2 regions of the Psychromicrobium ferritrahens genome follow, and region 1 is predicted to be linked to the other one. Evidence: riboswitches for the same ligand, from Rfam matches in the RefSeq annotation. Region 1 holds a riboswitch; the other holds the start of a gene.

Region 1 (5,532 bases):
TCGGATTCCTCGGTATGGCGCGCAATGAGGAGACTCTTGAGGCGATCACCTATGCCGAACGGCTGCCCGACGACCTCACCGGGCGTCAGGTCTACGTGCTGGATCCGATGCTCGCCACCGGCGGGACTCTGAAAGAAGCCATTAAGTTCCTCTTCGACCGCGGCGCGATGGACATCACCTGCATCTGCCTGCTCGGTGCACCGGAAGGCATCGAGGCCCTCCGCGAGCAGCACGAAGGCGCGAATGTCACCATCGTGCTGGCCTCGGTCGACGAAGGCCTCAATGAAAAGTCTTATATCGTTCCCGGCCTGGGTGATGCGGGTGACCGGCTCTACGGCGTCGTCGGCTGAACCGCTGCCCCCGCACGAATCGAAGGACGCCGGGAACGCCGAGATCTCCACTCTGGCGGCTCCCGGACACGCCCTGCGCTACGGCGGCGCTGAGGACGTCGAAGCCTGCGTCGCACTCTGGCGGGAAGCGATTCTGCGTCGAGACGGAGCCACCGCGGACCCGGCTGGCCTGGAGCTGCAGATCGACCGGCTGCGGGAGAACTTCAGGCTCCCCGGTGGCATTCTGCTGTTAGCCGAGGACTCGGCTGGTCAGAGCGGGTTTGCGCTGCTGATCCCGCAAGCCGATGGCCCCAGTGGCTATCTCTCGCTGCTCGCCGTCGCACCCCGGGCACAAGGCCGGGGGATCGCTCAAAGCCTGCTGTCCAGCTTCACGCAGGCCCGGCGCGCGGCCGGAGATCGTTGGCTCGTGCTGAGGGTTTTGGAGGATAACCGGGCCGCCCAGCAACTCTACCGAAAGCTGGGCTGGTTTCCCTTCGGACCGCTTGAGCCGCACGAAGTCACCGGGAAGCCCTTCCAGTGGTACAAACTTTTGCTTAGCTGAGCGCCCTCCTTCAAAGGACTGAGGGTTGTATATCGGGAGGCGCAGTCGAGAGGGCGTGGGCTAGGCTCTAGGAATGGACCAATTTCAGCCCCCGAGCAACCCTCAGTTGCCCCCACAGCAACCCAATCCGCAGCAACCCAATCCGCAGCAGCCGGGTCAGGCTCCGCAGTACGGCCAGAATCAACCGCCGCAGTTCGGCCAGCCACCAGCGCCGCAGTTCGGCCAAAATCAACCGCCGCAGTACGGTCAGAACCAGCCATCTCAGTACCCGCAGGCCCAGTACGGCCAAGCGCCCTATGGGCAGCAGTTCCAGGCCTACCCGAGCGGCCCCATGGGGTACTCTCAGCTTCCTCCGGTGGAGAAGCCTGCGACCTTGAAGAACGCCGTGATTCTGATGTTCGTCGGAGCAGCGCTGGCTCTTTTAGGCGGCATCTTCTCGCTGTTCCAGATCGATCGAGTGCTCGATTTAGCGCTCTCCCAGGCCAATACTTCTGAACTCAGCGGGAGCAGCTACGAGTCTGCGAAGTCGATAGCTCAAGCGGCTGCTTATGGTACCGCGATCTTCAGCTTGGTGATCAGTACAGCACTGTGGATCTGGATGGCGCTGGTGAACAACGCAGGCAAGTCCTGGGCGCGCGTCGTCGCCACGGTTTTTGCCGGTATCGGAATCATCGGCGGGATCTATTCGCTGATTTCCGGTCTGGTGAGCAAGATGATGTTCTGGGATAACCTGATCTTCGGCATTCTGACGCTGCTGGTCTCGATTGCGGCTTTGGTGCTGATCTGGCTCAAGCCCTCGACCGAGTACTACAAATTCAAGAGCCAGAAGGTTCTCTACTGAAGCTCAGTACCACCCGGTGGCCTGGGAATGTCCCCAGGCGCCGCAGGGTGAACCGTAGCGTTCTTTGATGTAACCCAGTCCCCAGCTGATCTGGGTTTTGTAATTGGTGCGGTAATCGGCGCCCGTGCTCGCCATCTTCTCCGCGGGCAGCGACTGTGCAATGCCATAGGCCAGGCTCGAGGGGTTTTCCGCTGTGGTCTGCCAGCTGGATTCTTTGGTCCACAGTGGCAGTAGGCAACTCATCTGGTCCTGCCCCCAGCCGAAGCCAGCCAGTTTAGCGGCCGCGAAGGTCTGGGCTGCTTGTGGGTCATTGATCTTTTTGATGTCGGCTGCCGTCGCGTCAGCATCGGGCGTGCCGGATGCGAGCTTTGAGCTTGCACTCACCCGGCTGAAAACCACCTCGGCGTCGGAAGCGGCGGAAACGGTCTGCGTGTGTGAATTCTGGGCCGCCGGCACCGGAGCGGAGATGCTCGTGCTCTGCTGAGAGGCACTGACGCCCGCTACCAGAACGCCTGCTACCGCGACTGCTGCGACCTGCTGAACCGGGAGCTTCGGAGTGGCGTCCCAGAGCAGGCTGAGATTGGACTTCTCAGCTGCGCGACGCCGTCCGGCGGCTTTGCCTCGGCGGGATCTCGGGGACCCCTCTTGGGGTGCTGCCACATGGCGTGCACGATGAGTGCGTGACTGATGGGCGCGTTGAGCCACTGGCTTGCCTCTCTTTTGCCTGCGAGGTGAGCTGTCGGATTCGGCTGAGAAAGCCGGCCCTGCGCTGCAGGGCTTCACCCCAAGGCCATCTGAAGATGACCGAAAGTGGTTCCCCCGTCTCTGCCAGAATTGCTGTTATCCGTCCGGAGTGGCAGAGCTCGGCGTCTCTCCGAAAAGGTGCGCGGCTTATGCTGCGCACCTCTCAACGATACCTGAGCCACCTGGATAAGTCACATTTAGGTAACGGAGTGCAGAATCTCTAATTTACTTAGCAAAGGTAATGACTTATGCTAAGTATTGTGAATTCAGCTCAAAAGTCGCCTTCTCTCGCGGTGCAGCTTCGAATGGCCGTGATGCGCACTTCACGGCGGCTGCGCGCCGAAGCGACCAGCGAGAGCGTCACCCCGGGGCAGTTCACCGTGCTGGCGATCTTGAGCGACGGTCGGCAAACTCTCCGGCAGCTCGCTGATCGGGAACATGTGCAGGCGCCCTCAATGACCCGGATGATCAATGCCCTGGAGAGCGGCGGTTTGGTCACCAGACAGTCGGATCCCAGCGACGGCCGCCAGATCCTGGTCGAACTGACTGACGCAGGCCGGGAGGTGCTTCGGGATACCCGGCAGCGCCGTACCGAATGGCTTGAGCGGCGACTGGCCGGGCTGAGTGCCGAGGAACGCAAAGTGCTGCGTGAAGCAGCCGCGATACTGCAGAAAATGAGCGCGAAATAATTGTTTAGTGCACTGAAGGTCTTCAACTACCGGCTCTGGGTCTCCGGGGCACTGGTCTCCAATATTGGCACTTGGATGCAAAGAGTGGCCCAGGACTGGCTAGTTCTGACCATTCTGACGAACCAATCGGGAACCGCGGTGGGGATCGTGACCGGTCTGCAATTCCTTCCCATCTTGCTGCTCGGCCCTTGGGCGGGACTGCTGGGAGACCGTTATTCCAAACGCAAGATCCTCCTGATCACGCAATCCTGCATGGGCTTCTGTGCTTTGATCCTGGGGCTCTTGGTGGTCACCAACACCGTTCAACTCTGGCATGTCTACCTGCTCGCACTGCTGCTCGGCGTGGGAAGCGCCATTGACGCCCCCTCGAGGCAGGCCTTCGTCTCCGAGGTGGTCGAATCGGATGACGTGCCCAACGCGGTGGCGCTCAATGCGACCTCATTCAATTTGGCCAGGTTGGCCGGGCCGGGACTCGCCGGGCTGCTGATCGCTTGGATCGGAACCGGGCCGGCGTTCTTGATCAACGCGGCGAGCTTTGCCGCCGTGATCATTTCCCTTGCCAAGATGCGGGTGACGGAACTGCACCCCGCCGCCCGCACGCCGCGGGGGAAGGGGCAGATCCGGGAGGGACTGCACTATATCCGGCAGCGCCCCGATCTGATGATGATCATGGTGCTGGTGAGCCTGGTGGCAACCCTGACCATGAATTTCCAGATCACCAATGCCATGATGGCCACCTCGGTCTTCGGCCTCGGGCCGGGAGAGTACGGGCTGCTCGGCACCGTGATGGCGGTCGGCACGCTCTCCGCCGCGTTGCTGGCGGCGCGTCGCCAGGGCGTGCGGATGGCCTATGTGGTGGGCGGCGCCCTCGCCACTGGAGTGTTCACCATACTGGCGTCGTTCGCCCCGAATTACTGGGTCTTTGCGATCGCCCTGGTTCCAATCGGCCTTTCCTCGATGACCTTCCTGAATGTCTGTAACACCACCATTCAGCTGACCACCGATCCGGCGATGCGCGGTCGGGTGCTAGCTGTCTATATGGCGGTGATGCAGGGCGGTACGCCGATTGGCGCCCCGCTGGTCGGCTGGATCGGCACGCTCTTCGGCCCGCGCTGGTCACTCATCGTTGGCGGGCTGGCCGCTCTGCTGGCCGGAGCGATAGCGCTCTCCGTGCTCAATAAGCGCAATCACACCACGCTGCGCAGCCAGGTCGGTTCGCTATTGCCCCATCGCGTCAAGGCCTGATTTCCGCAGCGACGGTGCGGTCGCTGGTTCAGTGGCCGCGGGGAAGATCGACCATGAACTCAGTGTCTCCAGGTTCGGATTTCAAAGTGATCTTCCCGCCGTGAGCCTGCACGATGGCGTGCACGATGGAAAGTCCCAGTCCGGTGGTTCCATCGTGGCCGGAGCGAGCCACATCGACCCGGGAGAAGCGATCAAAGATATCGGACTGGAAGTCCTTCGGAATGCCTGGACCGTTGTCTCGTACACCGAGCCGCAGCATTCCCCCCTCCACATTGCGCAAGCTGGTGGTCACCACAGTGCCGGCATCGGTGTGCTTGGCGGCATTGGACAGCAAGTTGAGCAGCACCTGACGGATCGCCCCGGCGTCGGCCTTGATGATGAAGGGGTCGCTGGGCAGGTCAAGCTGCCAGCGATGATCGCCGAGGGCGACCTTCATATCGTTCACGGTCTCCAGCACCAGCTGAGTCATCTCGGTATCGGCCAGCTCGAGCGGTTTGCCTTCATCGAGCCGGGCCAGGGTGAGCAGATCTTCCACCATGGCACCCATCCGCTTGGACTGCGACTCCACCCGGGAGAGCGATTTTTCTCCCGATTGGCTCAGGTTCTCGGTCATCCGGAGCATCTCGGTATAGCCACGGATCGCGGTCAACGGGGTGCGCAATTCGTGGCTGGCATCGGCGACGAATTGCCGGACTTTGGTCTCGCTGCGCTGCCTGGCCTGCAGCGCCTGGGAGACATTGTCCAGCATCCTGTTCAGAGCCAGGCCCACCGCGCCCACTTCAGTATTGGGGTTCGCCGCGGAGGTGGGGACTCGCTCCGCGAGGTTGACTTCACCCTCGTCGAGCGGTAGCTGGGAGACTTTGGTGGCCACTGCCGAAAGCTGATTGAGCGGCGTCATCGCCCGTCGGATGATCACGGTGCCCACCATGCCCATGGCGATCAACCCCGAGGCCGAAACCAGAATGATGGTGGAAATTAAGGTAGCTAAGGTGTCATTGAGGTCGTTAAGCGGCAGCCCAGTGATCAGGGAAGTGCCGTTCGACAACGGAATTGAGACCAGCCTGTAGTCGCCTTCATCGAAATGCGCATCGTAGAACCGGCCATCCGAAGGGATTGAGGTGA
Region 2 (5,532 bases), on a different contig from region 1:
GCCGATACTGCTGGAGGATCGCCTCACTGAAGGGCACGGGCTCATCTGGCACGTCCCATCCACTCACGGCAAGCGGCAGTGACCTCAGATAGCTTGCCTGATCCAGGCGCTCGCGAACGAACCTGTCCAAGCGGGCCTCAGTCAGATGACGATCATCGTGCACAAGGATCTCCTCCACGGGGATTTTTATCTCTAGTATCGATTTAATCGAGCCTAATCCGGTTAAGCTGATATTGCCAACGCGACAAACCAGCGCTCAGCCTATCCACAAGGTAGGGGCTCGACAAGACATCGAGAGAGGTTGTGAGGAAGTTCCAAGCTTAAGCGAGAGATGCGGTTCAAGTTGTGCTGTACGAGCGCGACAGCGGGGATTTCTCTCACCGATAGGAGCCACGACGTCGCAGAACGTGCTGAGAATCCTTGGCTAAGCGGGCTCTCAGGAACTCAGGCCGCTGATTCGCTCAGAAACGGATCCCATTCAGGAACAGGTTTCTCCAGTTCTCGAATCTGCCAGTGCCCGCCGCGTGGCGGCCGCGGAGTCAGCCGCAACTGCCAATTCATCTCTGCGGGGGTGTGATCTCCCTTGCGGTTATTGCAGCTCAAGCAGCAGGCCACCAGATTCTCCCAGCTATGAGCGCCGCCGCGAGATTTGGGTTGAATGTGATCTATCGTGCTGGCGGATTTTCCGCAGTAACCGCAGCGATGATCGTCCCTCCGCAGAACACCACGCCGGCTGACCGGCGTCTGGCGGTTATACGGCAAGCGAATATAGCGATTGAGCAGAATCACCGAGGGGCGACCCAGAATGTCCTGGGCACCCACCACGGGGTCGTCGCCTTCGGCTAAAACCGAGGCTTTGCCCGCGAGGACAAGGATCAATGCCCGGCGGAAGGTAACAACCGCAAGGGGTTCGTATCCAGCATTCAGAACAAGAGTACGCATAGACGTAGTTCCTCTTCGCTGACCCGGAGTCGTTTCGGCGGAGCCGGCTGCCCTGTCGCAGCCCCGAGTCTTGAACTCAAGACAAGCCTAGGCGGAACACCCATGAATCAGCGAATTCTGCACCGCTCCGCCAGCACGTGTCGGAAAGAATTCACCTGGACGCAACGTTAAAGCACTGGAGTCCCACACCGTACGGTGTGGGACTCCAGTCAAAACTCTCAGGTACTAGTGCCCGATAGCGATGAACGCGGTAGGAGCGCCGCTGCTGATGTTCACCGAGAACAGCGCGGTGGTGCCACCGCTCCAGCCACCGTGCACAGCCATGCCATTACCTACGTAAACCGCGATGTGCTGTCCACCGAAACCGTTGCTGCTGTAATAGACCAAGTCGCCCGGCTGTGCTTCACCCTGGCTGATGGTGCGCCCCAGTGAAAGATAACCCGACGGCCAGCCGTGATAGAAGATGCCAGCGGCGGCCAGGGAGTTACTGGCCAGCGCGGTGCAGTCCTGAGCGACTCCCAGCTGAGCGTAAGCCGCTGCAGCAATGGTCGCGCCGATACCGCTCTTGGAAGCAGTCGGAGCAGCTTTCGTGGCCTGCGGAGCGGCAGGGGCAGCAGCCGGCACTGCCTGAGCAGCGGCCGCAGGCTTCTCAGCTACCGCGGTGGTGCTATTGCTCTGAGCTTCAACGGCAGGAGCGTTCAACTCAGCGGCCGGTGTCGAAGACGAAGCCTTCGGGCTCTGGAAAGTGATCTGAACTTTCGAAGAGGCCGTGACGGCCTGCGACAAGTTCTGAATCTTCAGGGTGGAGGTATTGCTGTCACGCTCGACATCGGTCGGCTGTGCCGCGTTGGCCGCGATCCCCGTGGTCAGCACCAGACCGGATGCTGCCGCAATAACCGCAGCTTGACGACCGACCCCACCGGCGTTGTCGCTGACGGCTTTGGCAATAACTGCTATCGAGCTGGTCTTAGCGACCTCTGCTCGGTGCCGTGCGATCCCTTCACGATTGCTCATGGGTCTCTCTTTCAATTCCTCTTGGCTACGATGCGATGTGTTTGCGTTCATGACACGGAGGTTTTTGTCTGCGAGCCTCCGCGCCCGCTTCTCAAGTGATTAGGGCATGGTGTAGAAAACAGCGGAGCCCACAGCGGTCACCGAGGTGAGCTGAGTTCCGTCGGAGGGGTTCAAAGCACCGATCTCCATACCGTTTCCAACGTAGATTGCCACATGGGAGCCACCGTTCTGAACGACCAGGTCGCCCGGCTTAGGTGTGGAAGTCTGGACCATCACGCCCCACTGATTAGTGCGCGGGATCGAGATGCCGGCCTGGGCATAAGCCCACTGCACGAAGCCTGAGCAGTCCCAACCGGTCACCGGGCTGGTTCCACCGAAAACATAAGCGTGTCCGATGCCGGAGTAAGCAACTGCGGCGACGCCGGAGAGCTTTCCGGATCCTACGGTAGCTTTATCGGGCGATGCGACCTTGGCGGGAGCGGCGGCCGGCGCCTTGGCCTGGCTCTGCTCAACCTGCTGCGAGGCCGGCTTCACGTCCTGAGCCTGCGCATCCACCTGGGTGAGCTCAAGGCTTGAGGCGGTTGCGGGCTGCTGGAACTTGAGAGTGAGATTCTTGGCTGCTGAAACAACCTGAGCGACGTCGGAAGTCGTCCGACTGGATGCTGCGTCCTGAGCTGCGGTGCCATCGGTGTTCGCGGCCAAAGCCGGGATTCCGAAGCTCGTCACAAGCCCAGTGGCCACGGCAACAACAGCTGCCTGACGACCAAAGCTGCCAGCATTTGAAGAAACCGCTTTTGAAATTTCACTCAGGCGATTGCTACTGACAGTGGCCGCGCGGTGGCGACCGATAGATGCCTTTGAAGACACTTTTAACCTCTCCCAAAGCCTGCGAGGTAAGCTGTCGGATTCGGATGGGAGTCACCCGGCCGCATTGACTCATCAGATTGACCGATGAACTTCTGCGGCTTCACCCCAAGGACTTCATTGAAGAAGCCCGCATGTGGTTCCCCCGTCTCTGCCAGACGAATGTTGCGAACGGATCTCGAGGTAATGGCAGAGTTAGGCTATCTACCCGAGAGCGCCAACTTCCTACAAAATTTGGCGCAAAAACAACGGTACATGAGGTTCGGGGGAATGTCACATTCTGATCACGGAAAAGTTATATTTCGGAAACAGCCGTGACAATCCGGTAATTAATCCACTCCGGAGTCTTGCTCTGACCGGCAGTTTTATTCGCGATCAGGCCCTGAAATCAGCAGTGTAAAGATTGTGAAAATTATTTAGAGCCAGCCCATTGGATCAACTGTTTTGTCATTGACCATCACCTCGAAGTGCACGTGACATCCGGTAGAAGCACCGGTGGTTCCACTCAGCGCCACGAGTTCTCCGCGACTCACCTTCTGCCCCACCTTCACCACGAGAGAACTGTTGTGGTTATAGGACGTCGATAAACCATTTCCATGATCGATCACCACCCGGTTGCCACCGCCTCCGCTGTGCCAACCGGCGAAAGTCACAGTGCCACCAGCAGCTGCGAAAACATCGGTGCCGCAGGCTATCGCGAAGTCCTGTCCGGTATGCAGTTCACCCATCGCCCCGGTCAGCGGATTGACTCGATAGCCGAAAGGTGAGGTGGGCACGAGCTTGGTCAAAGGAGCCGCCAGGCTTCCCTTGGCGGCGGCGGGGGTGACCTTTGCCGCCGAGACGCTCAGCGCCTCATGCAATTTGCTGTCCGGATCCAGGCTCCCGGTCGAGCCTGGGCGGCTGAAGCTCAATTCAGCAGTGGCATCCGCGGAAACCGCTGCGGAACTGCCTGCGCTGCTCTGGGCGGCGGCTGGGGCGAACGTCGCTGCGGTACCGGGCACCAGAACCGCCAAGGAGAGCGACGCCGCAGCGAGCACCAAGCCGCTGCGCTGCGCGATCTTGGGGGATCTGAGTGCCGTGGCTTTGCGAACGTCCGTGCTGAGCGCGGCGCTGCGGCGGCCACGAGTCGGAACGGGCGCCGACGGCATCGGAAGGATCTCGGGGCTCAGCTCGACGCGCTGACGAGCGCGGCGAGCGGCGTCTCGCGGCCTGCTCTGAAGTTCGATTGAGGGCGCTGCGAGGGCTTCTCGAGCAGCACTACGCCTGCCGTGCTGTTGTGGTGCTGAAACGCTCAAAGAGCCAGTTTCCTCTCTTGAATCACTTGCGAGGTTAGCTGTCGGATTCGGATCTAGAGAGCGATCCGGCCTTCGGTCTTTCGTTGCTTACGCTTGCTTTGACCGAAGACTTCACCCCAAGACCGGTTATTCAACCGGCCGGTAATGGTTCCCCCGTCCTTGCCTGAACTGCTTATTCTCCGCAACCAGAGGCAAGGCTCAGTGCTGGTTGGGATAACGCCAAAAGATTACGGCGACGAAACTAAATCATACGTCATCGAGCAGTTTGATAACAATTCGTTATACGGCTCAGTCAATGGAGACAAAGACATGCACGGCGACTTCGGGCGGCAGCTCCAAGGCACCCTCCACACCGGGCACTCGAACCGAGATGTACTCCCCGACCTGCTCGAGTGAAATCCTCGCACCAGGTTTCAGCCCGGCCTCGTCGAGCTGACCGAGCAATTCCGGATCGACCTGGATCCGCTCCGAAAGCCTGCCAATGGTGACCTTGGAATCCGGAGTGTACTTCTCCATCGCAGAGACCATATTCACCACCCCGTCGGTGAACTCCCGCGCCTTGTGCCCGCCGAAGGACTCCAGCCCCGGAATCGGATTGCCATACGGTGAATCCTCCGGATGCCCCAATAGCTCGAACAATTTGGCTTCGACCTGTTCGCTCATCACGTGCTCCCAGCGGCAAGCCTCTTCGTGCACATAGGCCCAGTCCAACTTGATCACGTCGGAGAGCAAGCGCTCGGCGAGCCGATGTTTGCGCATCACGCTGGTGGCTCGTTCACGACCCAGCTCAGTGAGTTCGAGGTGCCGATCACCGGAGACGATGACCAGACCATCTCGCTCCATTCGCGCGATGGTCTGCGATACGGTAGGCCCGGAATGATGCAATCGCTCAGCGATCCTCGCGCGAAGAGGCACAATGAGCTCTTCCTCAAGCTCCAGAATCGCCTTGAGATACATCTCTGTAGTGTCGACTAAATCAGCAGTCACCTGAATAACACCCCTTGCATCGCCGCCATACGCTCAAAACCTATATCTAACTTATCCTGCCTGCTGAGTCGCAGAAAATCCTCAGCGCTCAAGCTGATGGCAGAATAAAGACAGCCACCTGTCCAAGACCGAACCTGCCCCTCACGCTGGGGCATCTTCGAACCTGTGCTTTTTGGGAGATCCACGTGACCGACGCCCCCGCATTCCTCCGCATTCCGGCCGATCTGCTGCCTCAGGACGGCCGCTTCGGTGCCGGTCCGTCAAAAACCCGACCGGCACAGCTGGAAGCTCTGCAAGCCGCCGAACGAACCATTCTGGGCACCTCACACCGTCAGGCCCCGGTGAAGAACCTGGTGGGTGATATCCGCTCCGGACTGGCTGAATTCTTCAAAGCCCCCGAAGGATACGAAGTGGTCCTCGGGGTGGGCGG

Evidence for each region. Region 1 has a riboswitch for cyclic di-AMP ahead of ABDK06_RS07305 (aggregation-promoting factor C-terminal-like domain-containing protein). Riboswitches for the same ligand answer to the same signal wherever they lie in the genome.
Region 2: linked by a shared signal. The riboswitch ahead of ABDK06_RS13395 (M23 family metallopeptidase) and the one ahead of ABDK06_RS07305 (aggregation-promoting factor C-terminal-like domain-containing protein) in region 1 are both predicted to bind cyclic di-AMP.

What each region holds. Positions count from the first base shown of each region.
Region 1 covers NZ_JBDLLW010000001.1:1,586,117-1,591,648, reverse strand. The annotation lists gene upp (uracil phosphoribosyltransferase) at 1-350, shown strand, start outside; gene ABDK06_RS07315 (GNAT family N-acetyltransferase) at 322-891, shown strand; gene ABDK06_RS07310 (hypothetical protein) at 965-1,732, shown strand; gene ABDK06_RS07305 (aggregation-promoting factor C-terminal-like domain-containing protein) at 1,736-2,392, opposite strand; cyclic di-AMP (ydaO/yuaA leader) riboswitch at 2,441-2,581, opposite strand; gene ABDK06_RS07300 (MarR family winged helix-turn-helix transcriptional regulator) at 2,737-3,165, shown strand; gene ABDK06_RS07295 (MFS transporter) at 3,166-4,410, shown strand; gene ABDK06_RS07290 (sensor histidine kinase) at 4,439-5,532, opposite strand, start outside.
Region 2 covers NZ_JBDLLW010000003.1:296,922-302,453, forward strand. The annotation lists gene ABDK06_RS13375 (alpha-mannosidase) at 1-163, opposite strand, end outside; gene ABDK06_RS13380 (HNH endonuclease) at 445-942, opposite strand; gene ABDK06_RS13385 (NlpC/P60 family protein) at 1,168-1,956, opposite strand; gene ABDK06_RS13390 (C40 family peptidase) at 2,056-2,682, opposite strand; cyclic di-AMP (ydaO/yuaA leader) riboswitch at 2,826-3,000, opposite strand; gene ABDK06_RS13395 (M23 family metallopeptidase) at 3,237-4,115, opposite strand; cyclic di-AMP (ydaO/yuaA leader) riboswitch at 4,123-4,296, opposite strand; gene ABDK06_RS13400 (metal-dependent transcriptional regulator) at 4,404-5,102, opposite strand; gene serC (phosphoserine transaminase) at 5,288-5,532, shown strand, end outside.